DNA from 3 places in the Bacillus sp. 1A genome. Region 1 is predicted to be linked to each of the others. Evidence: riboswitches for the same ligand, from Rfam matches in the RefSeq annotation. Region 1 holds a riboswitch; each other region holds the start of a gene.
The links. A riboswitch is a leader RNA that binds a small molecule or an ion and turns the genes downstream of it on or off. The one in region 1 is predicted to bind S-adenosylmethionine.

Region 2: it holds a riboswitch for S-adenosylmethionine, as region 1 does, so the genes downstream of both, ACUN0F_RS16440 (hypothetical protein) here and ACUN0F_RS17275 (M20 family metallopeptidase) in region 1, are expected to answer to the same signal.
Region 3: it holds a riboswitch for S-adenosylmethionine, as region 1 does, so the genes downstream of both, ACUN0F_RS24220 (MFS transporter) here and ACUN0F_RS17275 (M20 family metallopeptidase) in region 1, are expected to answer to the same signal.

What each region holds. Positions count from the first base shown of each region.
Region 1 covers NZ_JBQYLZ010000001.1:3,382,056-3,392,727, reverse strand. The annotation lists gene ACUN0F_RS17300 (serine hydrolase domain-containing protein) at 233-1,402, opposite strand; gene ACUN0F_RS17295 (TetR/AcrR family transcriptional regulator) at 2,075-2,659, shown strand; gene ACUN0F_RS17290 (alpha/beta fold hydrolase) at 2,719-4,545, shown strand; partial or broken gene ACUN0F_RS17285 (IS6 family transposase) at 4,834-5,001, opposite strand; gene ACUN0F_RS17280 (Lrp/AsnC family transcriptional regulator) at 5,141-5,581, shown strand; gene ACUN0F_RS17275 (M20 family metallopeptidase) at 5,717-6,922, opposite strand; SAM riboswitch class I at 7,011-7,113, opposite strand; gene ACUN0F_RS17270 (AAA domain-containing protein) at 7,189-9,498, opposite strand; gene ACUN0F_RS17265 (VOC family protein) at 9,610-10,002, shown strand; gene ACUN0F_RS17260 (hypothetical protein) at 10,290-10,672, shown strand, end outside.
Region 2 covers NZ_JBQYLZ010000001.1:3,223,367-3,234,038, reverse strand. The annotation lists gene ACUN0F_RS16460 (short-chain fatty acid transporter) at 1-406, shown strand, start outside; gene ACUN0F_RS16455 (group-specific protein) at 447-800, opposite strand; gene ACUN0F_RS16450 (NAD(P)H-dependent oxidoreductase) at 797-1,372, opposite strand; gene ACUN0F_RS16445 (SWIM zinc finger family protein) at 1,396-1,785, opposite strand; gene ACUN0F_RS16440 (hypothetical protein) at 2,040-2,357, opposite strand; SAM riboswitch class I at 2,398-2,496, opposite strand; gene ACUN0F_RS16435 (hypothetical protein) at 2,619-2,810, shown strand; gene ACUN0F_RS16430 (YwiC-like family protein) at 2,843-3,565, opposite strand; gene ACUN0F_RS16425 (ECF transporter S component) at 3,750-4,451, opposite strand; gene ACUN0F_RS16420 (ABC transporter ATP-binding protein) at 4,424-6,085, opposite strand; gene ACUN0F_RS16415 (energy-coupling factor transporter transmembrane component T) at 6,058-6,936, opposite strand; gene ACUN0F_RS16410 (DUF4430 domain-containing protein) at 6,959-7,798, opposite strand; gene ACUN0F_RS16405 (DUF4430 domain-containing protein) at 7,856-9,613, opposite strand; gene rraA (ribonuclease E activity regulator RraA) at 9,952-10,431, opposite strand; gene ACUN0F_RS16395 (YfcC family protein) at 10,633-10,672, shown strand, end outside.
Region 3 covers NZ_JBQYLZ010000001.1:4,733,192-4,743,863, forward strand. The annotation lists gene ACUN0F_RS24210 (FMN-dependent NADH-azoreductase) at 235-927, opposite strand; gene ACUN0F_RS24215 (arsenic resistance protein) at 1,222-2,187, shown strand; gene ACUN0F_RS24220 (MFS transporter) at 2,243-3,466, opposite strand; SAM riboswitch class I at 3,597-3,702, opposite strand; gene ACUN0F_RS24225 (DUF4153 domain-containing protein) at 3,839-5,086, opposite strand; gene topB (DNA topoisomerase III) at 5,460-7,604, opposite strand; gene ACUN0F_RS24235 (hypothetical protein) at 7,938-8,483, shown strand; gene ACUN0F_RS24240 (pentapeptide repeat-containing protein) at 8,663-9,298, shown strand; gene ACUN0F_RS24245 (aminopeptidase P family protein) at 9,400-10,672, opposite strand, start outside.

The sequences.
Region 1 (10,672 bases):
AGCTACCTTCTCAAAGTAACTACCTGTAGAAAAAGAAAATGTTCATTTAGGAGATATATTAAAACCTTAGCTTGATAGTAATGTGGTGCTACCCCACATTCATCAACTTAAGGAGAATAAACGCCACCAAAACAAAAAAAGCCCCAAATTTTTCTCGAAAATAAGGTGGGGCTTTTGAACCAGAAAAGTATATTTTTAACTATGAAAACTACGGTAAATTTTCCCTTTTTTCCTACTTGCTAAATTCAGCAAGTAAAATATTTTTAAAAGGATTAGGACTGTCAGTTCTACCCAAACTATTCCAATTGACAACCAACGTATGCTTGCCTCCAAGTGTACCTCCAACAAGAGTAGTAAACCCTAGAATGCCACCTGTGTGTCCCCATATCGAGACACCGCTTGGAAGCTTAGTTTCATAGATTCCAAGACCATATCCATCGATTCCTTCTCTTCCTGTAGGAACTGTAGTAAGCATTTGTTTTAGTTGTTGTTCTTTCAGTAATTTGCCACCGAGCAAGTAAGAGAAGAATTTGTTTAAGTCGTCAGCAGTAGAAATCATATCTCCAGCCGAGCTACCTGCACTTGGGTTATAATAAGTAACGTCTTTTAGCTCACTTGCTCCGTCTGGTTGGTCATATCCACGGGCATGGTTAGTGCCTGGAATAACGCTTGAATTGCCAGGTAGGAATGTATTCGACAATTCAAGTGGTTCAATAATCCGATTTTCAATCTCTTCCGCATAGCTGTTTCTGGTTACTTTTTCAATAAGAATACCCAGTAATACGTATCCTGTGTTTGAATAAGACCAGCCCTTTCCTGGGTCAAAGTCTGGGGGCAAAGAAATCCCCATCTTCACTAACTCTTTAGCCGTATACGATTTTTTTGTATCCGTAAAATCAGCGTCTTTTGACCTTGAGTATTCAGCGATACCACTTGTATGGTTCAATATATGCCGGATAGTAATCTGGTTACCATCATATCCATTTCCTTGAATGACACCAGGCAACCATTTTTCGATGGAGTCGTCTAGATTCAGGCGGTTCTCTCCAGCTAATTGAAGTACAACTGTTGCGGTGAACGTCTTCGTCACACTGCCAATGCGAAAGCGAAAATCTGTTTTCATTGGTTTCTTGGTTCTCAGATCCGCTATCCCAGCGGCATAACCCCAAGTTTTTCCACCCTCAGAAGTTTTAGCAAGTATCCCCGGGTATCCAAGTTGCAATGTATCCCGCATTGCTTGCTTGACGGAAGTACGATCTCGTTGAGTATTTTTTTGTAACGAACTAGATACATTTTGAGTGGGCTCTGCTTTTACAATTGAGGTTGTTGTTGTATATAACAGGGAACTTCCAGCTATTAAAAGGGCCAGACTTGCACATGTAATTTGACTACGTATTTTCATAAGGCATTCCTCTTCTCTATTCATATTATATCAGTGTTTGCTTACTGTTCCTTACTTCCCGACAAGACTTAGGGAAAGGCCCTCACGCATATAGATTAAAGCCCCAGTACAAAGGTATCTATCAATACCAACAATTTGAGCCATTTAAATCTCCATCCCTCCTATAACAAAATCATTCAAAGGTATGAAAGCATATTATGTACCCTTAGTTATTGTTAGGATTAACACAACATGAGACATAACCCCAACCCATATTTTACTTTATTTATCCACAATATGTATTGAGAAAGAATGTAAATTCGAATCCTTTCCGTCCCCCAACTATTGATCGTTTTTTTCACCTATTATAATTAGTTATTTAAAATTTCATAATAAAAAACTGTAAAAAAAATAACGAGTCCCTTAACGTACAGGAAGCGGTTAAAAAATATGTCTAAACGCACAATTTTCTTTTTTTTGATATGGTGACCCCATCGCAATCAAGCTAAGGTTTTGAAGTACCCACTAAATGAACTTTTTCTTTCTCTACAGGTAGTTACTTTGAGAAGGTAGCTCATTTTTTTGTTTTTGGGATGTTTACTTTTCTTAAGTTGATGGATGTGCGGTCGAACCCCTATGCATTTCATCAATCATTCCCTTGACTCTCCATTTGTAGTACTGTATAGTACTAATATGGAAAAAAATACACTTACTAATAAAGATATTGCTCTGCAATCCGCTTTTACATTGTTTCTTACTAAAGGTTTTCTAGCAACAAGCATGGACGACATAGTCGCACATAGCAAAGTTTCAAAAACGAACATTTATTATTATTTTAAGAGCAAGGAGGAGCTGCTGCTCGCTATTGTTAATCAGTTGATAGCACATTACGAGCAGCGAATTAATTATATTGTGTCTCAAACTGAGCTCACCGTTCAAGAGAAATTAGAAGCGGTACTCCATATTTTAAGTGATACTATTGAACAAAATAACTACCTTGGCGGTTGTCCTTTCCTGACTCTGTATACACAGACGCCTATTGACGCGGTTGAAATTAGAGATAGAATCAAGAGTTTTTTTGAAAAACAGTTGCATGGTGTTGAATTGATTTTAGCCCAAGGGATTGCACGACAAGAACTAAAGAAAGAGCTGCCCGTTAAACAAACAGCTATGTTGATTGTCTCCTCTATTGAGGGTGCTCTCTTCTTGGCTCAAGCTTCTAACAACCAAGATATGATCAAAAATTTATTTCCTACTTTAGCTTCCATGCTAAAGTAATATTTTTAGATACATTAGTACTAATTAGTACTATAAAATAATAAAGGAGTGTTTTTATTATGAATATCTTCATGACCGGCGGAACTGGTTATATTGGACGTCATTTAATCGCTGAGTTAGCTTCTCAGCATAAGATTTATGCACTTGTACGTCAAAAAAATCGTCTTCTTACCATCATCAATCAACTGGCACCCGATCAACAGAACAACATTGTTCCTATTATCGGTGATCTAACGCAGCCTCGATTAGGTTTAAGTGATGACAGCTACAAACAATTACTTGCAACTGATCTAATTATTCACGCAGGAGGTCCAATGAATATTGAGTTGAACCTCATTGAAGCTGAGCAGTCTTTCCTTACCCCTGCAAAATCCCTTGTTCGGCTAGCACAGGATATCCACGCTGAAAAAGAATTAAAGCATTTTATCCATGTCGCAGGCTTTATGAGTCCCTATCATGAACAAAATGCATTGTTGGATCTAGATCATTTGCTGGACAATCAACCGCCTTATGAAAAAATGAAGTTTTTAGCCGACTCTTATATACGAAAATCTCTTCATAACATGAGCATTCCCTTATCTACTGTTAATCCTAGTGTAATCGTCGGAGACTCCTTCTCAGGGAAAACAGAACAGATTGGAGGCCTTAGTATCTTAGTCGATGCCGTAAGGCGAAATCTTATGCCGCTTGTTCCAGGCGGCGACGATTATTGGTTACCAATGGTTCATATTGACCATGTGGCTTCGTTTATTTCAAAACTTGTTAACACAGAAGGGTTATCAAGCAATACCTACTATCTTTTAGATTCTAAGCAAGAAAGTCCGTCGATCCGAACTTTCATCAAACTCATGGCACACGAATTGCAGACAACAAAGCCGTTAGGAACTATACCGCTTCCGTTATTGAAAACTGTGCTTAGAATGGGTACTGATAAGATGCTTGGTATTCCTAAAGAATCCATGAGTTTTCTTGTTAAGTCGGAATTCCCTGTTTACAGTAAATTAAAAATAGAACAAAGGAACGGCAGAAATTCATTCGTAGTTCCGTCCACGCTCCCTTTTATCATTAGTGATTTGGATTATCGGTTAAATCATTTAGGCCTGAATCAAAATGAGCAGAAAGATTTTAGTCAACGAAGAAGGGCTAACTTAGTTTCGCTAGAGAAAGATAGGAATGAAACACCTATTATTTTTCTTCATGGGACGTTCAGCAATGCCGATGCCCTTTTGCCCCTCTCACAATTTTTAAGCGGTTTAAATACTTGGTTCGTAGATTTACCTGGATTTGGGCGTACCCCTTATCACCATAATCCTTCTGTGATAGAAGGCTATGTAGAGAGCATTTCCACTATGATCACTGAGTTGAACAGACCCGTTATATTAGTGGGGCATTCATTTGGCGGATTGATTGCGGCTCAAGTGATGGAACGGCTGCCCTCACTGATCAAACAACTCATTTTATTGCAGCCAGTACTGCATCCTATCCAACCTAAATATAGATTTCGACGTATTACAAGTTTCGTTCTAAAATATATGGAGCCCGCCCGTTTGGAAAAAGAGCTACTTCAAACCAATAGCTTCAGAACATCGAGTCAGTTATTGAGTAATTACGCTCATTCTGTGGTCCGTGATTTAAAATCCCCCCGTATACGCAAAACTAACGCTACGGTCATGTCTTGCTTAACTATATCAAAATCCATCCAGTTAAATCCCGAGACATGGGATAAGAGGAAAATTAAGATACTATGGGGAGCTTTGGACAAGGATCATCATGTCCCAAAGCAGTTTGAACACTTGGATATTACACGTATTCAGTACGGTCATCAGTTTCCTGTTGAATCTCCTGAACTAACTGCTCAATGGATTTCTCAAGCTGTAACAGTATAAAGGTTCTTTTGATAGTATTGATGGAGGTGTGATTGTCAACACAAATTCAGACTGCTTTTTTAAGGGCTCGTTTTCTGAACTCAACTGAACTTAAATAACCTAAAGTTCCATGTGCATGATGATGGTTAAACTGGTTCTGTTGCAAAGTTTGAAAAAAGCATAAACAGGTTGGTAAATGCAGAACAATGTTTAGGTAGTAATTGTTGAAGTTCATTGTACGTTGAAAAGGCGGAGTCTCTTTGAAGACTTCGCCTTTGTTTATATAGGGTATGAATGGTTTCATAAGCGTGCAGATTTATTTTTTACTTTCCAAATTCGATAGATGGGATTGCCATATTTATGACTCCATCGCATGATGGTTGTTGTTTTCACTGAAATACCACGTTCTTTCAGGATTTCAGATACATCACGATAACCGAAAGAAAAACGGCAGTAGTAGCCGACAACTACTAAAATAACATCTTACTTGAATTGTTTTCCTTTAAAATATCTCATGTCTGATTCCCCTAAATCCTGTTTTCTAGAGTGTAGCTTCATGTAGAAAATTTTGTAACTTTACGATTCACTTTAGAAAATAAAGCAAGGAGGCTACACAATGCAAAACGCAGTAAAACTAGATGAATTTGACCATGAAATTATGAACTTGTTGTATGAAAATGCGAGAATTTCTGTTTCAGAAATAGGACGGATCATATCCATGACGCAACCTGCTGTAAAAGAGCGTATTAATAAACTTGAAGATCAAGGAGTTATAGCGGCTTGCCGAACAAAATTTGAGCCTTCTAAAATTAATAAAAACATTCAAGCATTCATCATGTTTAAAACAAGCCAATGCTCTGATTTCATCCAATTTTGTAATGCCGCTCCCGAAGTAACTAATTTATATCGAATTAGCGGGGAGTTTAATTATATGATGAAGGTCATGAGCAATTCGATGGATTCTCTCGCTACATTTTTAGACTCCTTAATGCAATTTGGATTATCGTCTCCTTTAATTGTTTTAAAGAGTGAGTTTGAGGAGAAATTGTCGTTCTGATAAGAGGGTACTAAGATAAAGATACCGAGTGTATGTGGAATAATTCTTATATAATATAAAAAGAACCAGCCATAGGCTGATTCTTTTTTCATTCAATTTCCTACTAGAAAATCCAGAGATACGTCTCTTTCTCACCTATCCCTGATTTCTCTGCGCCTCTCTAAACTCCTCCTTCACCTTCTCTAACAACCCTTCTTCCGTAATTAATCGATACGCCGTATTCGCTAGTGCTTTTGCCGATGTAATTAACGCTTTATCTCCAAGTTCTGAACGTGCTGCTTCTCTAAATTCATTCGTATGCGCAATTAAATCGTCTGGTCCAATTTTAATGTACGGATGAATTGTCGGTACGACTTGGCTTACGTTTCCTGCGTCTGTTGAGCCGATCCCTACTCTTTCTTTACGGTTTACATCTTCACCAAGTTGTTCTAGTTCTTCGGCTACGACGTCATTAAATGTTTCTGTTACGAGCAATTCATCGATTTCATTTTGGAATTGATGAATTTTTACTTTTGTACCTGTTGCTAACGCTGCTCCTTGTGCGATATTTTTTACTTTTTTTGTTACTTCTGCACATCTTTTTCGCGTTGCTGCGCGGATGAAAAATCTTGCTGCGGCGTAGTCAGGAATAATGTTAGGTGCTTTTCCGCCCTCTGTAATAACACCATGAATTCTTACATCTGACGGAAGTTGTTGGCGAAGTGCGTTAATACTGTTGTACAGCTGAATCACCGCATCTAATGCGTTAATCCCCTCTTCTGGTGAAGCCGCAGCATGAGCTGTTTTTCCGTAAAAATGAAAATCAAGTGGATCGACTGCTAATGAAGGACTCGTTGTCGCTGTCTTTCCACTCGGATGAATCATAAGTGCCGCATCAATATCTTTAAATAACCCCGCTTTTACATAACTCGCTTTCGCACTACCGTTTGGCCCTCCTTCTTCAGCTGGTGTTCCAAACACGACAACTTCCCCACCAATTTCTTCAAGTGTTTCTGATAATGCGATTGCTGCCACAACGCTAATTGTGCCAATTAAATTGTGACCACACGCATGACCTAGTCCCGGTAAAGCGTCATACTCAGCTAAAAATGCGATGACTGGTCCTTGTTTTCCTGAACTTTTTCGCGCGATAAAACCTGTTTCATGTCCAGCTATATTGTGCTGCAGCTGAAAGCCTGCACTACCTAGTAATAAACTTAACGTTCTTGATGCATAAAACTCTTGGTTACCAATCTCTGGATTCGCATGAATATCGTGACTTGTTTCTATGTACTTTTCCTTATTTCTTTCTATACTCTCTTCAATTGTTTTTCTTTGTGACGTTACTCCTGTCGCTCCCATTTTTCTTCCCCCTTATATTTTCACGTAAAAAAGCCTCTTTCTAAAAGATAGAAAGAGGCTTCTGCATATACAGTCAAAATGAGCTTCTTTCTTATCTTTCAAGTTACCTTGCTGGAATTGGCACAGTATTCATAAAAGAATCCGCTGCCGAGGTATCATAGGGCCAGTCCCTCAACCTCTCGTGATAAGAATTTTCATAAGATTATATTAAATTATATTCATTCTATGTTCATTCCGATTAAAAGTCAAGGAATTCCTATCCGAATTTACCGGATATCTAAAAATCCTTTTAACACACCAATTGTCTCAGGTGCTTGTAATCTTGCACATACGTACGGAAATTCCATACTACCTTCAAATATCATTTGAGATGTGAGCGGTGCTCCCGCCCAAAAGATTTCATCATCGATTACGATAAACGGGAATGCTTTATTTTGTCTTTGTAACTTTACATTTTTTAACGGAACTGGTCCATCACTATACACTGTTATTTGCGCATTTGTACGCATTAACGCTTGCCAGACTCGCTTATCCACTTGCTTTGTACTTGGAAATGAAATAATAATTTTTCGTTTTGCGGCTAAAATATCTTTCAATAACCCTTTCGGCTCTTCAAGATTCATTTCCATAAACCAGCGTAAACGTTTCGAAATTTTCCGCTCCCACAATTGTCTTGATGTCGTACGATCATATACATCTCCGTGACGTTCTATATGAGCTGTTAATTGTGATAACGCTTGTTTTCTCGAAAGGTTTTTACGCATATAATGACAATCTGATAATTGAATGAACTTCCCTCTCGCTCTCGTTACTGCAACGTTGACGAGGCGATGATTTTTATGGTCAAAGAATAACACGCCAGGTCGTTCTTGCGGATAACTATCAACCGTATCAAATATCATCATATCTCTTTCAGAACCTTGGAATTTATGAACCGTCGCCGCTAAAACTGGTATGTTTTGATATTTCGTTCTCTGCAACATTTCTCTAATACACGTTGATAAAAAGCGAGATTGTGCCCTGTAAGGTGTAACAACACCGATCGATTGAACACCATCTAACAGTCCGATTAACATCATTTGCATCGCTACTAAACCAGACATAATGTTAAATCGAGAACCAGAAGCAGCGTCCTTTAACGAAAAGGCTCCCATTAAGCTCGTATCAAATAAAACACTTGCCTCATTTGCGAACGGTTGCAATCGCGCAAGTTCCTTACGCTCTGAAACAGACGGATGGTCGTATACTCTATTTTTATAAATAAATGAGTTTGTAAACTTCGATATATCCGCATGCATACGCCTTTGTTCCTGCAACATAAATAGGTTCGGATGTGCTTCTGATTTATTAACAGAATCAACAATTCCGGCATGATAAAACATATCTTCCCCAAGCCATTTTCGAACGAGTTCATGGTTCGCCATCGCAATTGGAGGTAACTGTAAAAAGTCCCCACAAACGACAATACGTTTTCCAAGTGAAGCAGCTAATGCAATTTGCGGAACATATGCCATACTCACTTCATCTACTACAACTAAATCAAATGTACGCTCATAAATAAGTGAATCAATGGCACATTTCGATAAAGTCGCACCGATTACTTTCGCATTTTCAATGTATTCTTTTTCTACTTCTTTAATTTTCGCTTTTTGCTTTCGAAGATCACTTTCAATCTCTTGTATACGCTTCTTATCAGCAGAAGTCGCTTTATATGATAAAATCTTTTCACGAAGATCTTGTCGTGTTTCCTCTAAATAGAGTCTTTCTTCTCCCCATGATCCGTTCGTCGTTTCAACTAACTTCGACGTAAGTAATGTTTCATGATTTCTTATATGTTCATGTTGACTATAACCGTAACGAACAATTTCGCCAGGTGTCCATTTCTTTTTCTTCTCAATTTGCTTCGTTACTTCACTCATTAATACGTCTACTGCCGCATTACTATGAGCTAATACAAGTACCGATTTTCCTTTTTGATAATGAGCCGAAATAATACGTGATAAATTGTAAGACTTCCCTGTTCCAGGGGGTCCCCACACGTACGTTGTCGGATTGTAAAACGAACGATACGCCAATTCATTTTTCGGATTTTTCATCTTCTCAATATGTTTCGGACTGCTCGTCCCATCAACAAGACGCTTTATACGACTACGTTTTAGTTTATCTTTATGTGCCTCTTTCAATCGCTCTTGTAGTTGCTCTAACAATTGCCACGGTTCACTGTATAAAACAGCTTCTCGTATTTCACCTTGTATATAATCATTTAATTTCAGTTCTATTTCTAATCCATGTACAGATAATACTTCTCCTGTCGCTTCCTCACCATCAAACTCAATTCGAATTGGTGAACCTTCCGGTAAGCTTACTTCCGAAATAAGCTGAAATACGTATACTGTACTTTCATAATCTGTATATAAAAAACGACCGTTCATGATAGAAATTTTACTACCACCTATCGTTTTCCAATGTTTAATTTCATACGCTAATGCATAATGCCACTCTTTCATCGTTGCCGATAATGAAGGAGTTTGAGTAGGTGTATTCATCGTATAATCTCCTTCCTTCTCCCCAAACATACTTTCTCACTATACCATATAACACGCTAAAATTTGTAAGGTTTTTATCTTGCTTATTTTCTTAATTTTCAATAACATATTGTATATAATTTTCAGAAAGAAGGGATCTACATGCCAGTTAGAAGAATTGAACACATCGGTCTTATGGTCGCAAACTTAGAAACATCTATTTCATTTTATGAAGAAGTAGTTGGCTTACAGCTCATTAAACGTATGGGTCACCCGAATCCAGACTTAAAACTCGCTTTTTTAGGTGTGGAAGAATCGAAGGAAACGATACTCGAATTAATTGAAGGCTACAACTCTTCTCTTCCGGCAGAAGGAAAAGTACATCACATTTGCTTTAAAGTGGATTCATTAAAGGATGAAATTGAAAGACTAAAGAAACAAAAAGTAACCTTTTTACTAGGAGAAGAAATTGAAACATTACCAGATGGAACACGTTACATATTCTTCGCTGGTCCTGATGGAGAGTGGATTGAGTTTTTTGAGACGGAGAGATAGAAAAGAATCAGAATTTTGGCCCTTATACTACTTCCAATCCTTTATGCAATCCTAATAAATAATTGGAAGATAAAAGAAGTTTCCGTTTTCGTTGGAAGAATTCTATTAAATATAATCTTTTTCATAAATAGAATATTAACAAAAAAACAAACAGTGAAAAGGTTGAAGGAACCAGCAACAAAGAAAAAAGTGTTACCTACAAAGAATAAATTACACCATTCCCAATTTACGGAAAATTTGATATACTATTTTCATAAATTGAATATTTTACATTTTAGGAGGATAAAATGGAGAAAAAAACAGATTTTTCTTTGTCACTTTTGTTTTTTTGGATTAAAGGATTTGTTTCAGTTGATTCAAGATTTGTAAAAGTATCTACCGGAAACACTATATTAGGGTTTATTCCTGCTGGAAAAGATAATCAAAACATTCCTTTAAAAAATATTAGTTCTACAATGATTTCTTCTCAGTATAGAATAAAGCTCATTATATTAGGATTGATTATTCTTCTTTTTTCCTTTAATACCATAGGAAGCAACTTTATATTCGGACTTATTTTACTATTAATCGGAATTGGTATTTTAGGTAGTGGTTTGCAAAATGTATTGATTATTCAAAGGGCAGGATCGGATTATATTTTTTCAGTACCATTCTTTGAAAAAGCTAAATT
Region 2 (10,672 bases), 160 kb from region 1:
GTTTTATGCAGGAATTATGGGAATGATGATTGGAGCTAATGGTGAAGGACTTTCACTTGGAGGAGCTATTTCGAATTTCTTTATTAGCATTTCAAACGAAACGACTTTCCCTCTCTTTACCTTTTTAAGTGCTGGCATCGTTAATATTTTCGTTCCATCTGGCGGCGGCCAATGGGCTGTACAAGCACCTATTATGATTCCAGCTGGTGCTGAACTTGGTGTACCTGCAGCAAAAACAGCAATGGCAATTGCGTGGGGCGATGCTTGGACGAATTTAATTCAACCATTCTGGGCATTACCGGCATTAGCGATAGCTGGTTTAGGTGCTCGTGATATTATGGGATTTTGCGTTGTGAACTTACTATATGCAGGATTCATCATTAGTCTATGTTTCTTATTTATTTAAACGAAAAGCTAGTTTTATGCTAGCTTTTTTACATAATAAATCACTTATTTCCCGTGCAATTTATCACGGTCTTCCACTCTATCTCCGTAAGATATAACGCCTCACATGCAAAAAAATCTTCACATACTTTTTCAATTAAATGTGGATTTTTCTTAAGGAAATTCCACTGTAACGCTTTAGGAAGAAAATATGTTTCATATTCTTTACTTCCTCTTACCACCTCATCAACTTCTCTTTCACAAATCCCTCTTATTAGATAATCATTTCTTAATTGAATCGTCATTTGTTGAAATGTTTCGCTACATTTTTTCAATTGAAGTAAACACGTAATATACGTTCGCAAAAGTTCGTTATCATACCCACAACAGTTTAGAATACGATCGATTTCATTCATAATGTACGAGCCTTTTCTTCTATTTGTACTAACCATTTTTCCCGCTTCTCTAGTTTACTCGTTTTCACTGATTGGAAAACTGACCGTTTTATATCGCGAATACCGCAAAAACGTAAAATACCTCTCTTCATCATAATCCAATCTGCTGATCGGTATAATAATGCGACGTACCATAAAGGCGAGTCCAACGTATTAATAACCCACGCTTTCTTTCCGTTCAATAATCCTTTCGGCAGGGCACCTTCATATTTATAAGCAAATCCAGCTACGAAAATGCGATCAATAAATCCTTTTAAAATAGCAGGCATCCCCCACCACCATATCGGATAGATGAAGAGAAGCGTATCTGCCTCTTCTACTAATTTTCTATATCGCGCTGTCTCTTCCTCATTTACTAAATCACGTCTTTTCTTCTCTTCATTAAATACAAGGACTGGATCAAATTGTTCCTTATATAAATCAAGTACCGTAACCGAATGATTTGTTTCTTGTAATCCTTTTTGCACATGCTTTAATATCGCCGCATTAAAACTGGAAGGACTAGGATGGGCGTATACAATTAGTGCATTCACTACATAACAACTCCCTCTATAAGTTAAAGTTTCCCCTTCTTTAACATCTTCTCTACAATTTGTACGTTTTTCGAACTTTGTAATAAACGATTTAATACGATAAGTAATTCTTCCTTGTCTAAATCTTTCAGTTTCTCTTTCAACGTACTCTCACCAGCATCTTGAATATCATAAACAACTGCCGCCATATGCTTACAATAATTCTCATATGGACACTCGCAGCTACTTTCTGTAAAATTTTCAAGATCAATCATTACTTCATAGTTTCCTGCATTTCCAGTAACAAAAGCAAAAACTTTCTTATCATGTATTTCAACCTCTTCTACATGTCCATCTTCATAATATTCGTATCCTCTATCTACAATGTATTTCGGAATCCATTTCGTTATATCATTTAGTAAGTAAGCGTACATAACAACACCTCTTCCTTTAATTCCCTTTTGACTTCCACAACCCCTGCATGTTATTCTAATAACTGTCAAATAGCAAGTCTATATGACAAAACGACTGACACCTATTCGGCGGAGGTGTCTCTTTTCATTTGCAGCCGATATGAAGTGCCTCTTTCAGGCACATTCAATCTTTGACACTACACACTCAACACCATTCCCTTGTATCAGGCTGCTTAAGCAGTCTTTTACTCTACATACTTCAAAAAAAAGAGAGCTTAGCTCCCTTTTCCCGCCTTATAAAATACCCCTTTTTCAGTATAGAGATATTCATCAGCTAATGTAATTTTCCCATCCAGTTTCAGTTCATCTAATAGTCTTGATAAATAAAATTGATGTAACATCTTTTTCGTGAATTTTCCTTCATGATGCGAAACGATATGTTCTTGAATATCTAACAATGATATTGGCTTATCTTGCTCTATCATATATTCATAAACTGTACTACGCAGTTTTACGTATTTTTCGAGTGTCACAGTACTTCGCAACCCCTTTCTTCTTAATATAAATTTTCGTAATCGGTTTTTTTGCAACAAAAAAACCTCTCCGATAAGAAGAAGTTACGTATATATCTTCGTCTTATCTCCCAGAACAAATATGTTCTGCTGGAATTAGCACCTGCATCGCGGTTGCTGGGTTTCATCGGGCCAGTCCCTCCACCTCTCTGGATAAGAAAATATTCACTTAATTCTTACTATACGTAATTTCATTCTAATTGTCAAATAAATATAACAAATTATATTTTGTTCCTTACTGTTCATACTATACATATATAAATATGCAAGGAGGATTATGAAATGCACGAAAATGCTCGCGGATATGTCCAAAATTCTTTTCAATCATTACAAGAAGCAAAACATTGTTTAGAAGAAGCGCTACAGACTGTTGAAAAAGATTTTAATCGCGCTCGTATTGAACAATCACTTTATGCGATCGAACAAGCTATTCAACGCTGTGATTACACGGTTCATATTTTAGAACAAGATTGAAAAAACTTCCCATCATAAGGTGGGAAGTTTTTTCAAATGGCATACTTCATAATTATTACCGTTATAATTAAAAAATATACAGAATTAGCAATTTCTAAAACCCCTACTTTTATAATAGAAATTTTTTTGCCATATAACATAATTGCTCGAATGACACTCGGTATAAAAATAAGAGAACACCACGGATTGATAGCAAATACAATGATTGTTAATATAATATGATACCCCCATGATATAAGACGATACTTCGGGTTATTTTTCTCGCGAATCATCGTTTTTACATAAAATGTACTTCCTAAAAAATATAAAAATGAAATAAGCGCAATAAATAATGCTGTTTTATCTATAAGTTTCATTGAAAAATAATAACTAACTAAACCACCAATACAGAAAACAATAATCGCACTAATATCATTTAGTAATGCTCTTTCATTTTTTTGACGAGCGTAATACATATTTACAATAAATAATGGAATCATGAATACTACGAATAAAAGAATGCGCCGTTCATATAATAGAGAAATCATTCCAAATACGAACGCGATGATAAAATATACAATTGCAGCATGTAAGTACTCTTTTTTTCGTTTTTGCTTTATGTACGTAAGAAATGGATACGTAGCTAAATAGATAAAGAACCAAGCTAAAAACAATGGAATATGATACATAGTAGGTTTCCCAAGTATGACACTTAATAGAAATGGTATAACGAGCATGGCCCATGCACCGTGTTGCTTCGGAATAACTAACTTCATTAACTATACACCTCCCTTATGAAAATAGTTCTCACCTACTATTATACAAATAAATTTATATAATAACGGGTATATATTGAATCTATTTTTTGACAATAAAAAATGCTCCTTACAATATGTAAGAAGCATGAAAGAGGCAAACGAATATGTAAGTCGCGACCCTACCTTATATGAGTATGCTTTTCTATGCCGTGTTATGCTTATCTAATATGCCATATTTCTTTTTAAATCTTGTAAGAATCGTAATCCAAGACGTACTAAATAATAGTAAGAAAACAACATTTGAAATTGCATGACTCAAATCGAAATAAAAACTTGCGATATAATACGAAACGACTGCTTCCCACGTTGCCTCACGTATGAAACCGAGAAGCCCCCATAAGTTCATAATCCAGCCAAATAAAAACCCAACAAATAATCCGTATAGAAGTCTTCCCCATAGCTTTTTCATTAAAAATGTATTACGTAATAATCCAGCTATAAAACCAATCATGCCCCAAGAAAACATTTGCCACGGCGTCCACGGACCTTGTCCTAAAAAGATGTTAGATACGATAGCCGCTGTTGCACCGATCATAAAACCAGTTTCACTCCCAAACACAATTGCAGAAACGATAATGACAAATGAAGTCGGTTGTACACTTGGTAAAATAGAAAATGGTACACGGCTAACTGCTGCAATTGCCGCTAACACAGCAACGAGCACAATTTCACGTGAAACAAAAGCCTTTCTTTCAAAGCGGATATAGAAAGGTAACATAATAACAACTAATAAAAACAAACTACTTAACATGTAATAACCGTCCATGATAAGTGTAGTAAAGAGTAATGTGCCTATTATTACTGCAAAAATACATATTATGAATGCAACATATCGTTTAGACACGCTTCGTACACATCCTCCCACGTTAATGCATATGGCAATTCTTTTCGAATGAATCGATTAATAGATGTTGTATAAAAGAAGTTTCCACTAAAAAATTCTTTCGGTGCATCATTCATAATAACTGCTCCGTCAAATAACATCATGCATTGATCAACGTATTTCGCTGCAAACTCAATATCATGCGTTGCCATTACAATTGTTGTACCTTCTTTTTGCAGCTTTCTAAATAGCTCTCCTACTCTTTCTTTTTTCCACGGATCTAATCCCTTTGTCGGTTCATCAAGTAACAATAAAGTCGGCTTTGATAATAACGTTGTACATAACGCAAGTAGTTGTTGCTCTCCCCCGCTACAATCATGCGGATGGCGTTCTTTAAGCGAATACAACCAAAACTTCTTCAACATATCTTCTGCTATTTCTTTTCCTTGTTCTCCGTATAACTCACGTGCACGTTCATACACTTCTTCCCACACTGTATCAAATGTAAAATGATAATACGGATGCTGTGATACATACCCGATCCTTTTAAATCGTTCTTTCGAATCAATTTTATGTATCACTTTCCCATTCCACTTTACTTTCCCTCTTCTCGCTTTTTGCAATCCCGCTAAAATCGTCAAAAGCGTGGACTTCCCGGTACCGTTTTTTCCAACGAGAGCTACCCATTTTCCTTTTTCAATCGATACGGTTAAGTCTTGTAAAATAAGTGGACTATTTTTTTCATATTGAAACGAAATATGCTCTGCACTTAAAATAACTTCGTGTTTTTCACTTTTTGCTACTGGCTCATTCACATATGATATCTCTGAAAAGTTATTCAGTTTCATTTGCGCTTCTCGCACTGTAAACGGAATATCTTCTACATTCCATTCTAAAAACAATCTTGGAATTTGCGGAATAAATGGACGGAACTTTTCAACTTCCCACATGTTCGCTATAACCGTTTTAGGGCTGCCATCATACACGATTTGACCATTATTCATACAAATAACGCGTGTTGCAAGTGGTATCACCTCATCTAAACGATGTTCACTTAAAACGATCGTAATTCCAAGTTCTTCATTAATACGTTTTAACAATCCTAAAAACTCTTTCGCAGCAATGGGATCTAACTGCGCCGTCGGTTCATCTAATAATAATAGTTTTGGCTGCATAACTAATACCGCAGCTAAATTGACGAGCTGCTTTTGCCCGCCAGATAACGTATGAACAGATTGGTGCAATAAATCTTGAAATCCTAAGAAGCTAATAAGCTCTGCTATTCGTTTTTGAATAATCTGTGATGGTAACCCGATATTTTCTAAAGAAAATGCTAATTCTTGAATGACCGTATCCATTACGAGCTGATTTTCTGGATTTTGAAATACCATACCAATTTCTTGTGCAGATAATAAATCAGGTACTTCCCCTAATAAAACGTCATCATAAAAAATTTCTCCTGAACGTGTACCGATTGGAAGTAATTCCTTTTTAAAATGTTTCAATAAAGTCGTCTTTCCAGAGCCTGACCCTCCAGCAAGTGCAATAAACTCTCCTTTTTGAATAGAAAGAGAAATATGCTGTAACGCATATTCGTTTTCATCAGTATATACAAATGATAAATTGTTTATTTCTGCATGCGCCACCATATCCATTCCTTTCCTTCCATTATAATTGGTAGACTAATAAACATCGTAAATACTCCAAACATCATTCCATCGTATTGCTGAAATAGAATAGATTCGACTTTCGGATAAATGATTAACTTTCCTCCGCCATACGTACTACATATAATAGCAATGATAAATAGAATACTTAAATAAATGAGCGTGTACCAATCTCGTCTTTCCATTCTATACCGAATATACGTCGTACGCTTCGTTACACCAAACCCACGCGCTTGCATAGAATCTGCTGTTTGCAGCGCATCTTCTAATGAACAAATTAATAATACTTGCAGCAACTGCATACCATTTTTCACTCTTTCAACAATTGAACCCGCATCTACTTGTACGCCTTTCGTTTTTTGGACGAGTGTTATTTTCTGTAATCGCCTCATAAACAAAGGAACAAACCTCACTGTAATCATCGTTAACAACGCTACTTTCGGTGAAATTCTAGAAAACAAATATAAAAATTTATGACTTGAAATAATATCATTATACGAAGCAAACGTAAACATAATCGCAACTAGTAATAATCCCATTACTACTCCAAACATAATCGCCTCAAGCTTAATACGGCTATCCCCTAACCAAAATAACGTAGTTCGACCTCTATGCGTTAATAATGAATTAAATAAAATGACCATAAAAAAGAAAACGATTGTGCTCGGTAACATCTTTCTTATCTTTTCACTATTCCCTTGCATTATATTGATTATGACGATTAATAGTATTGCCCCAATTAAAAAAAGAGGATGAAGACACATCATACATAGTATCATCACCCCGATATAATAGAAAAAATTCACAAAAGGATGTAAAGAAGAAAAACTTATTGTCATAGTCCTTTACCGAATGCCTTTCTTATTTTAATACAAACACCCACTCAATTGTATCGCCTGGCTTAACTGTTACTACACCAGCACTATGATTTGGAAAAGCACCATTCACACGATATTTCCATCCACTAGTAGCAGTAACATCTTTTTCATATAAATCATTAATCCCTTTTACATAAATATCACCTTTAGAGCCCATTGCATCCACATCTAAACCTGTACGCTGCAATACTTTATAAACAGTATCGCCTTCTTGTACATCCATTTTTTTCGCACCTAATAAGTACCCTTTATCACCTTTTACTGAGATAGTGACTTGTTTTGGTTTTGGTATTACTGGATCTGGCACTGGCACTGGCGGTACTGGATCTGGTACCGGTGTTGGTGGCGTTGGTACAGTTGCTTGTTGCTCTTTATTCGGATCAACCTTCTGCTCCTGCTTCGGTGTTTCTTTCGGCTGATTCACAACCTTCGCTTCTTCTTTTACTTCTGGTGTTTTCGGTTGTTGCTGTTGTTTCTCTTCTTGTGCTTTTTGCTGTTCTGGTTGCTTAGCAGCGGCAGGCTGTTCCTGAGGTTTCTCTTCTTTCTTTACTTCCGGTTGTGCCTGCGGCTTTTCTTCTTTCGGCTTCTCTTCTACTTTTTGTTCTTGCTTCTCTTTCTGCTCGTCTTGCTTATTTTGCTCTTGTTCAGCTTGTTTTTCCTCCGGCTTTTCTTCCGGTTTCGCTTCATCTTTTTTCTCTTCTTGTTTTGCTACCTCTTCTTGCTTTGGTTCTACTTTCTTCTCAGGCTTTACAGCTGCCTCTTCACATCCAGCAAGTAGCCCAAGTGAAAGCATTAAAGAAATGATCCATTTCATCTTACTCATGTTGTCTCTCACCTTTCATATTAAAAATTAGGAGCAAATGATTGCTCCTAATTTTTGTTAAGCTGCTTTACGTCTCCATAATACATATGCAGAAGCAATACATAATACACCCATACCTACTTCTGTAGCTGCACTATGAGAGGATGCTCCTGTTTTTGGTAACGTACTACCGTTTCCTGACTTTTTGCTTTTAACCGGTTCGTTATCAACAACAACTTTTAAATTATCATCTTTCGTTTCTTGTTGTACTTGTTTTTGTTCTTCTGGTTGCTCAGTAACTTCTTTTTCTACTACAACATTTTCTGAATCCACATTTGGTTTCTTATCGATTTCAGGAACAGATACATTTGACCAGTCATAAATCGATTTTTCAAGATCTTTAAACTGAAGTAGTGCTAATAACGCTTGCTCTGTAGCCATTCCGCTACCGTTTTGATCACTTGGTAACCATTTGAATTCACCATTTGGAAGTTGATATGACAGTAGATTTTGCACTGCCTTATGTAGACGGTTTTGATCTACATCTTTCACAAGTGATAGTCCAATAATTGCTTGCGCAACACTATTAGAATTTTCTTGTCCATCAGCAGAAAAACCACCGTTTTCTAGCTGTTCGTTATATAAATAGGCAACAGCCTTTTGCACAGCTGGTTTCACATCTTCTCGTTCTTGATAAGGAGCTAATGCTGATAAAACCATACCTGTTACATCAACGCTACTAGCACTGTCTTTACTACTTGCACTATCGTAAGTCCAGCCGCCATCTGTATGTTGCGCGTTTAAAAGCGCATCAACTAAAGCAACTCGATTCCATTTTGAATTCACTGGAACTTCATATTTCTTCGTATCAAATGCAAGTAATGCAAATGTATAACCTGTAACAGAATTCACTTTATCTGATTGGTACAATTTTTGAACTAAATTATGTTCGCCAACCTTTGTAGGGTCTGCTTGCATTGCATTCATCATAATAATCGTTCTAGCTAAATCTGTCGCTGAAAAACGGTTAATGCGCTTTTCTACTTTTTCAGTTACTGACTTAACATAATTTAATTTCGCCTCAATTGGAACATTCTTTCCAGAACGAGAAAGGCCTAAAGCTACCCAATCACTTTCAATTCCATCTTGTAACATCTTTTCAGATGTCTTAGAGATCGCGTCATTTACTTGCGCCGCTGGAACTTGAATGTTCTCTTGCTTTGGTTGTTCTACTTTTTCATCATTTGTTTTTGGTTCTTCTGGTTTTTCTTGTTTTGGATCATCTGTCTTTGGTTCTTCTGGTTTTTCTTGTTTTGGATCATCCGTTTTTGGTTCTTCTGGTTTTTCTTGTTTTGGATCATCTGTCTTTGGTTCTTCTACAGTTTTACAAGTACCAAATTTATCTAATGTTTGCTGTAATGTTTCCTGGCTCATATTGCTCCAGTCTGCAACAAAACGAAAGACAACAACATCTCCAGCATTTAATTTATAACTATCTGCTCCAACTTCTGCAGATTTATCATTTACATCATACAACCAGCCGCTTGTGTCCCCAGCCATTAAGCCGTCAATGCCTTTGACATACGTTCCAAAAGACATCGTCTCTGCTGTTACTTTGTCCCCCATGACTTTTTGCAGCAAACTTAAAGCTGTTTCCCCATCTGTAATTTGCTCTTCTTTCGGACATAACATAATGCCCTTTTGTGATTCACCAATAATTGCAAGTTTTGCTGTATTGCCTTCAGCAAACGTAATATGTACTGTATTCGCAAAAGAAACAAATACGAGTGTAACTGCCATTAACGACGTAAGCAGCCATTTTTTCAACATTGCCATCCCAAAATTTCCTCCCTTACTACTATTTACACAAAAAAAGGCCCTTCAAGGGCGTGCAATTGACACTCTTTTTTTGTAAGTGTCGAACAAACTGTGCAACACCTCCTACCCGCATCATTCGCGGCTATATTTGTATAGGAAAAATAATTTTGTTTATGAACGTATCATTGTGATAACATTCACTTTTTTAGGCAAAACTGACTTCCATTCAAGTTATCGTAAAACGATAAACCTATACATTCTGTTAATTATAAATTTCTGTATTATTTTACTATTGACAAAGAATTTTGTCCATGCTTTATCGGATTTATTTTCTAAGAATAGTAGTTTACTATCCTTTAACGATGCAAACTCTTCTCACTAATAATGACTCCATCTTCATCCGCATACACATATTCATTCGGCTTCCATTCTACTTGTCCAAATTGCAATGAAATATCACGCTCTCCTTTTCCCTCTTTTACACTTCTATTTGGCATCGTCCCTAACGCTAAAATACCAATATCAATATTCTTTAGTTCACTAGAATCACGAACATATCCATTTACAATAATCCCTGCTAGCTTTCTTTCCTCCGCAATAGCTGCCAAATTATCACCAAGTAACGCACAATTCGTAGATGCTCCGCCATCAACAACTAATACCGTTCCTTCTAGTAATGTTTGCAATCCTTCCTTCACTAATACATTATCATCCTTCACTTTTACCGTTGCAATTTTCCCGTGGAATTGTTCTTTCTTCCCAAAAGACCGAAAAGACTGGCGACATATTTGTAATTCCTTTTCAAACTCATCACATAGATCCGTAGTTTTCCACATCTTTTTCCCCTCTTTTCCCTATTCTTTCTATATAACATATTCTTTGATTATTTTCGTTTCCCTGTCTAACGTTGCAATAATTTGTATGTGCAGAAAAAGGACAGAAAAACTATTGCCTTAAAAAGCCACCTTTATTATAATCTATTTCACGGATAAATTTCAGAATATTAAAAATTAACTAAGTGAAAAAGGAGGGTTTTTATGCAATTACATACCAAGGTAAAAAAGCAGCCGAGTAAAC
Region 3 (10,672 bases), 1.4 Mb from region 1:
AATATAACCTCCATTCCAATCCTTTTATCTCATTTCCATTTTTAACTAATTGAATTTTCTGAATTTTCAATTCAACTATTAACTATTCTTGAACTCATTATAGTTTGCTATATAATATTTTGCAATACTATTTTCAAACTTTTCTTTTATTTTATAAATATACATTTTTTAACATAGAAATAGACTAAAAAACCAACATGGTCATCCATGTTGGTTTTTTGCATTTACTATCAATTAAAATTTCGCCGCTACTTTTTTAACGTTCTCTAAACCTTCTTCAACAATTTGTTGTGAACGATCTGGATATTGATTGTGCCCTTCAATTACAACAGTCTCTGGATTTGTAATCCCCCAGAAGCCAAGCACATTCGTTACATAATTAACTGCCATTTCCATAGGAGCCATTTGTTCTGAAGAGTAATCTGAACCACGCGCACCTAATACAACGACTTTCTTATCCCCAGCTAAACCTTCTGGACCATTTGCTGTATATTTAAATGTTTTTCCAGCTTGAGATAAATATGAAATATACGTAATTAATGGCGCTGGCACTGTGAAGTTCCATAGTGGGAACGCAAATACAACTTTATCAGCTTCTAAAAACTGATTTAAATATTGATCTACCGTTGCTACAGCCTTCTCTTCTTCAGCTGTTAACTCCATACCTTGACTACGTTTGTATCCACCTGAAATAGCGATATTTCCGTAATAAGGAAGATCTAATGCAAATAAATCTAACTCTGCAATTTCTGTATTCGGATTAGCTTCTTTATAAGTACTTACAAACGTTTCATACATTTTTGAACTAATTGCTTGCTCCGCTGGACGATCGTTTGCTTTTACAAATAATACTTTTGACATTGTTTTATTCCCCTCTACTTTTGTATTTTCTTCTTTTTTACCAAATAATGAGCTAAATAACCCCATTTTCTTCACCTAAGCTTTCTTGTCATATTCATTATTCATCATCATAAAAATTCTTATTCTAATAAAAAGTTCCAATTGATGCCTTAAGTAAAGATATTGCGAACTTTTTGTTATCTAATTACCTTATGTAAGTGATTGTAATACACACACTTACTTTAGTCAAGTAACTTTAAATAAAAAATAATATCTCGAATTAAAAGTAATAGCGCCAATACAATTAAAACACCCATTATAACTTTATTATTTGTATAATGAATACAAAGAGGGCCATTCATATTTAGAAAGGATTTACTCATGAGCACTATAGAAAAGATTCAAACTTTTATTATTCTTTTTGCTGTTACATGCGGCATCGTACTCGGACAATTTAATTTGATACATATGTATTCAGAGCAATTTATTGTCCCCTTCTTATTTTTTATGCTGTATGGATTATTCCTCAGCACTCCATTGAAAGAAATAAAAAATGGATTCCGTAATTTAAAATTCGCTGGAACGAGCCTTACCATTAATTTTGTATGGACACCTTTACTCGCTTGGGGGTTAGGTGCACTATTTCTTTCAAATCATCCAGCACTTTGGGTTGGATTTATTATGTTAATGGTTACTCCATGTACAGATTGGTACTTAATCTTTACTGAAATTGCGAAAGGAAATGTAGCACTTTCTACTGCAATTTTGCCTGTAAATTTAATATTGCAAGTACTACTCCTTCCCATTTATTTATTTTTATTTGCTGGTGTCATGAAGACTGTAGCTGTTTCTGTTTTAGTAGAAAGTATTGTTATCGTAATCGTCTTACCATTTGTACTTGCACACGCTACAAAATTCATTATGAATATACTGAAAAAAACTAAAACACTCGAGAATAAACTCATTCCGTTTTTCAGCTCTGCTCAAATCTTATTTTTAAGTTTAGCAATCGTAGCGATGTTTGCATCACAAGGTAAATATTTACTACAAAATATGAATGTCGTTTTACTATTACTCATTCCTATTCTATTGTTCTTTATCATTAATTTTTTACTAGGACAATTTATCGGACGCATGATGCGTTTATCTTATAAAGATACAGTAAGTCTAAGCTTAACAACATTAGCAAGAAACTCACCTGTTGCACTTGCTATTGCTGTAACTGCTTTTCCAGACGAACCTCTTATCGCACTTGCACTCGTTATCGGACCGTTGATTGAGTTACCGGTACTTGCTTGTGTTTCACAAGTGTTATTACTTATTAAGAAAAAACAGCAATATACATAATAAAAAACGTCCTGCTATAGGACGTTTTTTATTATTGAAAAATCTCATACAACACTTATTTCTTATTTATCATTACAAATGAAATAACCGAAACTAAAAACGTAATAATACCAATTATAATAAATAAAATAGAAGCTGAAATTGACTCTAAGAAATATCCTGTTATTGCAATTCCAACTGGAGTAGATACTAATAATAACGAACTTAAAAAACCGAAAAATCTTCCTTGCACTTCATTTGGAATTAACTTTCTATACAACACTCCAAAATATATATTACTTACCCCAAATGCAATTCCTGACAGAAAATAATAAACAGAAAATAATACCGGATTTAACGTCGTACCCATTGCAGCATTAAAAATTCCCATAATAGCAGTACATATAAAAGCAGTTGTAATCGTTTTATATGTACGAATCTTTTTAGTAATTAATGCCCCAATTAAAATTCCTATCGGTGATGCCGCAAAAACTATACTATACCACTGCATAGAAAGATCCATTTCTCTAACAACGATTACTTGCAGTGATAGCATACACGCCGCTCCAAGCAAATTAATGATTGCAGCGCTCATAAGCAACATTTTCAATGATTGATTACTTTTTAAAAGTGAGAACCCCTCTTTAAAGTCTTCATAAAAAGGCTTTTTCTTTTCTCCTTTTAATTCACGTGGAAATTTAATTTTCATTAAAATTAAAAATGATATAAAAAATGTAATTGCATCTAACATAAATACTCCATGAAAATTAAAAATACTAATTAAAAAGCTAGCCATTAAAGGAATGGCTACCGATATGATTTGTATTGAGATTTGTCTCAGCGTAATCGCCTGTTGAACATGCTTTTCTTCCACATATGTTACTAATGCTGCATTTGAAGCTGGAGTAAATAAAGCACTCCCAATTGAACGTATAATAAGTAACAGTAGTAACGGAATGTACAACATTTTATTATAAAATGCTATTACCGCAACACAAATCATAACGATACATCTCATAACATCTGCAATTATCATAAGCTTCCTTCTCGACATTCGATCTGCTAACGTCCCTGTTACAGGTGCAAACAAAATCGCCGCCATTGCAATTGCAACGTTTATCCCAGAAACAAGTAATGGAGAGTTCGTCAATTTCATTACCCATAACGGTAAAACGAGCGTAACCATAGAATTACCTATTAAAGAAATGCAACTTGCTAAGAAAAAATACGAAAAAATTTTATTGCTCCAAATACTATTACTAGCGCTATCCTCTTTTAAACCCCCAACTTGATTATTCACTATGCCCTCCGGTTTCTCCTTCTATATTTTCTTTGATTCTTTCTCTTCTGTATCACTACCTTTCTAATTCTCTATTTAAATGACAAAAAAACCTTCTTCAAAATAAGAAGAAGGTTTACTTATACCTATTTTCTTATCTATTAGGACTTTTAGATCCTACAGGATTTAGCACCTTTATATCACATAAGGTTGCTGAGGCTTCGAAGGGCCAGTCCCTCCACCTCTCTTAATAAGAAGTTTTTATACAATTATCTAAATTTATTATATATTACGCCAAAATATTTTCAACATATTTTTCCATATCTAAAATAAAAATAAGCTGATATTATACGTTACGGAAGATTGACTTTTCGTTACATTAACAGTTCCTTACTAATTAAAAATTAAAGGAAACGTAAACATAACGAAAGCTGCCCAAAGTCCGTAAATTGGTAAATACTTCGTAACGGCATCTTGGATAGCTGTTGGTCCTGATTTGTTTTGCAAGAAACGCATATAGGAAAACATAATCCAAATTAAATTTGCCCAGATCAGTATGTTTACCCCTAAAACAGCAAGTCTATTAGGTGTAATCCCGTAAGAAGAAAGTCTGAATATGATGGCTGACAAAGCCACAGTGTCAATAATAAGTGCCAGAACAATTAAGGCAAAATTGATATAATCTGAAATGTTCTTTTTCTCATCTGAGTCACTCTCAACGATAGAAAATATGGTAACGGCCAATACGCCAAGGAGTATTCCGTTGAAGACCATTAAGAAATTGCGGTCCAAGAACGGATTTTTCCCGACCCATATAACTGTTATAAGATAGATCAACAATGTGATTAGGACAAGAGGACTAAAAATTTTAGATATGTATGGTGTAATATTTTTAGCAAGTTTAAGATTCATTGATACTAAATATGCAGCCACAATAGCGAGAGCAGCAGCACCAAATAACACAACATTACTAAAATAGAATTCTCCTATATCCAAGTCAACGAAGCTAAATAACTTCATGGTGAATACTGCTAATACCATTCCGCTCACGGCCATACTCGCGTAGAGAAGACAATATTCTAAATTAAATTTAATATAAGCTAATCTTGTACTACCTTTTGAATATTCATTTCCTGTAAACGCAATCCCTACTAAAACCCATAACATTATAGGAAAATGTAAATAAGCAAGGATACTGCTGTCTTTATAATTTAATGGCAACATATTAAGATACAATCCGGAAATTAGTAACAACGCCGCAAGGAAATAAATAATACTTTTTTTCGGAGTATTATTGTAAATAAAATAAGCAGCAATAAAGGGAATTACACCAAAAGCCAAGTTAATTGGAGCAATTGCTTCCTGCTCGACAAAGTGGAAAATGATTCTGGTGCTTAGTCCAGCTAGAATAGCTAACATACCCATGAATAAGAAACCTTTTTGAAACAGCGATATTTTTTCTTTATTTGCCGTCTCCTTGAAATGCAATCTTTCGTACCAAGCAGCTAGTACCTGAGAATCAGGTTTTTCATCCCATGCTTGTGAGAATGACTTTTTAAAAACTTTCGGGTCTTTTCTATACATTCTCTCCAACTCATGAGGGTTATCCATATTTTCAATAATAAAATTGTTAATGTCCATATTTATACCTCCTCTAATTACAAAAACAACATTTTTATCTTTTCCATAAAAAGCACCACACTTATTTATTCTGTTTTTGATTTTAATATAAAATTTATCGTTTTACAATAAATTTTTATTATTTAAGATGTTTTTTTATTGCATACTTTCAAATACATCAGTATAAGCTACTCTCAATTTCTCTTAATTACTTTTTTCCTTTTATATAAAAGAAATGATATAGATAATATAAACGTCCTATTTAAATACTATTTTTATATTTAGCATACAAAATCCTGTAATTACAAAATAAAAAAAGCATGACATAAAATTGTCATGCTTTCTCTTTTTTATCCATATTTTTCAAACTTAACCTTTTATTTATTAAAACTACTTAATTCTCAAACACAAAATTAATCTTATTATCTTTCCACTCTAACTTCGCATCAAACGTTTTCTCACCTTTTTTAAAGCCTTTAATTAAATCTGTCTTTTCACCTTTTAAAAGCTTTGTCATATTCTTTTGCGAAATTGTTTTACTTAATATTTTCTTTGAGATGGTAAAATTACATTGTGTCGTGTTGTAGTTAGAACAACCGTAAAACGTTGACTTATCAATCACATCGCCATCACACTTTTTACAGCTACCTACCTTTTTACCTGTTGTAAATTTCGATCCATTTCGCTCAATCGATTCAACGTGTAATCCAGTGAAATCCCATTTCTCCGACATTTCCACTGCATCTTCAATAATTTTCGCTGATAGCTTTTTCGTTTGTTCCATAAATGTAGCTGGTGATGCTGTGCCTTCACCAATTTCCGCAAGGCGCTGCTCCCATTTCGCTGTCATTTCTGGTGAAGCTAGTATTTTATCACCGATTGCAGTAATTAATACTTTCCCTTTATCGGTTGCGTACACTTGGTTCTTCTGCACATCTATATATTTACGGTCTTTCAGCATCGTAATAATACCTGCACGCGTTGCCTCAGTACCTAAACCTTCTGTTTTCTTTAATACTTTCTCCAGCTCTTCATTCTCTAAATACTTACCGGCCGTTTTCATTAACGTAATAAGTTGTCCTTCTGTATAACGCTTCGGCGGCTGTGTTTTTCCTTCTTTCACTTTTACCTTTACAACTTTTCCCAGTTCACCTTCTGCGACAATTGGAAGAATTGTTTCGTCATCTTTATCGTCTTGGAAAATAACTTTACGCCAACCTTCTTGAATTTGCTGTTTTCCTTTTGAAATGAATTCAGCACGTTCATCTACAAGAGTTGTAATCGTTGTGTAGTCAAAGATTGCTACTTCATAATGCGCCGCAATCAGTCTTCTTACGATCATATCGTAAATTTTCTTTTCATCACCTGATAGTTTGCTTGGGTTTGTAACTTGCTCTGTCGGTATAATTGCGTAGTGATCTGTAACTTTTTTTTCATTCACATAACGCTTATTATTCATAATCGATTCAACTGGAGCTGGTAATAACCCTTTATATTCATCAAACTGACTTAACTTCTGTAAAATATCAGGGAACGTCGCTGCTTCTCCTTGTGTCACATAGTTAGAATCCGAACGCGGATAAGAAACTATCCCTTTTTGATATAGTGCTTGCGTTATATCAAGTGTCTTTTTCGGTGAAAATTTAAAAGCTTTATTAGCTGTCGCTTGCAGTGCTGATAAATTAAATAAAAACGGCGGCTGAAACTCTTTACGCTCCGTTTTCATTTCTTTTACTACAGCCGGTTTACCTTGGCAAAATGCTGCAATTTTATTTGCCATATCAGGGTCTTTTAAGCGGGATTCACTATCCTTCTCCCATTTCCCCTCATACTTCTTTCCTTCTATATTAAAGGTTGCGAACACTTCCCAAAACGGCTCTGACTTAAAGTTTTCAATTTCTTTCTCACGCTTTACGATTAATGCGAGTGTCGGTGTTTGTACACGTCCGGCGGAAAACACATCATTCATTCCCTTTTTCTTTAGCAAAATGCTAAAGACACGCGATGCATTCATACCAACGACCCAGTCAGCGCATGATCTTGTATATGCTTCGTAATACGTATTAATCGTATCTGCTTCATCTAGTAAGTTTTTAAACCCTTGATAAATTGCTTGCTTCGTTAAAGAGGAAATCCAAAGACGTTTCATCGGCTTTTGCACGTTACAAAGATTAATAATGTTTCGTACGATTAATTCCCCTTCACGCCCAGCATCACCCGCGTGAATAATTTCTGTTACTTGAGGATTATGTAACAGCTGTTTCACAACGTTAAACTGCTTATACTTTGACTTTGTTACTTCAAATTGAAAACGCTCTGGAATCATCGGTAACGTATTAAGTGACCATTTTTTCCACTCCGCATGATAATGCTCTGGATTACATAACTGCGTCAAATGACCAATTGCCCATGTACAGTACGCTCCATTTGGAAATAACTCATTTGCTTCTACTTCTAAATATCCATCTTTCCGGCGATATTTAAACTGTGAAACAAGAGCCAAACCTTGATCTGGTTTCTCGGCAATAATTAATTTCATTTTATAACTCCCTATCTGTATTCCAGTGTTACTTTCATTGTCTATATGTTTAGAGGCGATGATAAAACAACAATCTTATTTATCATTCGCGGGTTACTCCCAGTAATGGGATAACTATAATATTATACGCTTATTCTTTATGGCTTCACAATAGAAACTCATTATATAACAATTTCTTTCTCATGCTCACAAATAAAAAAGATGCTCAAAAAATCAAGCACCTACTTACTTACATTTATGAAATTGTGCAGATAATATGCAGATATAAATAAGCATAAGTATTCTCCATACGAACATATGATGAAATGAACGATAGGACAGGGAGGTATCATAATGTTCGCTTACACAGCAACCGCCTTAACACTTTGTTGTATCTCGATTCTTATTACATCTTACATTTCTAAACGTAACGGTACCCTAATGGAGTATATGGTATTTATTATGTCTTTTAGTATGAGTATCGGTTTAAGTATAGGTTTTTATTTAGGTATTCTTTTTAAAGGAGAATTATTATATTCTACATTGCTTGCGATTTTGATTAGTAGTTGTATCGGTTTTTTAGTCGGTCTACGGTTTCACCTATTTACCGCTTTAGAAGGAATGTTCTCTGGATTAATGGCAAGTATGATGGGAGCAATGATTACAGAAATGTTAAACGCTCAACAAGCTCATAGTATACTGTTTATTAGTCTTTTACTTACTATAACGATTACAATGTCATGTATAATTCAACTTTTATCAGAAAGGTTTTCTACTGTTATCCACCGACACTTTTTATTATTGCTTTCAATTAGTGTTATAATCATTGTTTCAGTATTCATAACATTCCCCGATTATACGCCTTCAACTTCGCTCGAGCGCGAACAACATATACATTAACGCTAACGACTGCAATTCATAAAAAAGTTCAAACACATGGCTACTTTTAAATAAAAAGTAATTAAAATGCTCTTCACAAAAAAACGTAGAATTGTGTATAATAAGAACTAATGTTCCTTTTAAAAATTCACTAAACATGAATTACACTTATATATCAAAAAGAAGAGGATTGATATACTATGAAAATTGATAGACCCAAAATTTCACCAGAGTTATCTCCAAAAAATTTTCAAGATATTTTTTATGAAGAAGATCCAACATTGGAAATGTGTGAAATTATAGACTCCACTTTCGAAAATGAATCTGTGGATAGAGTACGATTATATGATGCTGTGATAAAGAATTGTAAGTTCACCAATACAGACTTTAGCAATATTGATATCACAGATGTTTGTTTTGAAAACTGCGATTTATCAAATGTTAATTTAAGCAATTCTTCTGTTCACAGAGTTGAATTTAAAAATAGTAAATTAATTGGAGTTAACTTTACAGAATCCAGCTTAGGAAATGTTAAATTTGAGAATTCCATTTTGAATTTAGCGGCATTTGGAAACTCTAAATTAGAAAAAATTATCTTCAATGAAACTTCATTAAATAGTGCAGATTTTTTTGACTGTAAACTAAAAAAAGTTGAATTCCAATTATGTAGCCTTGATGAAGCTAATTTTGACCAGACATCACTGAAGGGGATAGATATTAGTTCTTCTAATTTTAATACACTTACAGTCTCAGTGAATGATTTAAGAGGATGCAAAGTATCAACATATCAAGCTGTTCAGTTTGCAACTTTATTGGGGTTAATAATTAAAGATTAGTATTTCGAGGATACATAGAGCTTTATCCCGAATCATGGATTTTTTAATCGTCCACGATTCGAGGTAAAGTTCAAATCAATTAGTGGTGACTTTTTTTCTTATTATTTAACTACAGCTTGATTTCCTTTTACATGTTCATTATTTCCACTCATAAATGCTTCAATCTCTTCCACTTCTCTAATGATATCTTTCGATAAATTTTCATATCCATCTTTCGTTACAAGAATATCATCTTCTATTCGAATACCGATCGACTCTTCCTCAATGTAAAGACCTGGTTCTATCGTAATAACCATACCTTCTTCTAATACTCTATCTTTGTATGTCCCTACATCATGCGTATCTAAACCAAGGAAATGGCTGACACCATGATAATAATATTTAGACAGTTCCTCATCTTCTTGAATTAAACCAATTGCTTTACACCCTTCTGCGAGCACTTTTTTAGCATGCTCATTTAATGCAGCAAACTTTACTCCTGGCTTAATGAGTTCCGTTGTTTCTTTCAATGCTTTTAATACAATATTATACATTTGTTTTTGGCGACTAGAGAATGTTCCATTTGCCGGGAATGTATAACTAATATCAGCGTTATAGTAGTCTTTTTGAGCGCCTAAATCTAGCAGTACTAAATCACCATTTTGAATTTGTGCATCATTGTCTTCATAATGAAGAACTGTAGCATTTTTCCCACTTGCCAAAATTGTATTGAATGCATGATGCTTAATGCCAGATGACTTCAATGTGAAATCAAACTGAGCTTCTAATTCATACTCCATCATGTCAGCTTTTGCATGCTTAAGTACGTTGTAAATACCCTCTTTCGTTACAGCAATCGCTTCTTTAATGATTTCAATTTCTTCTTCTGTTTTAAACACTCGTAATTCACAAATATTCGGATATACATTACCAACTAAAACGTGTGGATACTGTTCTCTTACATGTTTAGCAAAAGCAAGCGTTTTTGTCTCCGTACCATTCCACTCACGACGCTCTAAATCTAAATATAGATGCTTCACATTTTCTGTAAAAAATATATTTGACATTGTCTTTTCAAAGCTATCTAAATATACAACTTTCTTTATACCTGAAATTTTCTCTGCTTCTTCGTTAGAAACTGTTTTACCGACCCATTTTTCCATGACTGGATCCGATTTTTCAATGAACAGTGTTTCTTCAACACTATTTCCAAACTTCTTCAACATGAAAATAACATTTGGTTCCTCGATTCCTGTTACATAGTAAAAATTTCGATTCGGCACAAATTTATAATGTGCATCCGCTGACATATGAGGTGCTTGTCCAGCAAATAAAATAGTAATAGATTCATCTGGTAATGTGTTTACTAATCGTTCTCTATTTTGAGAAAAAAAT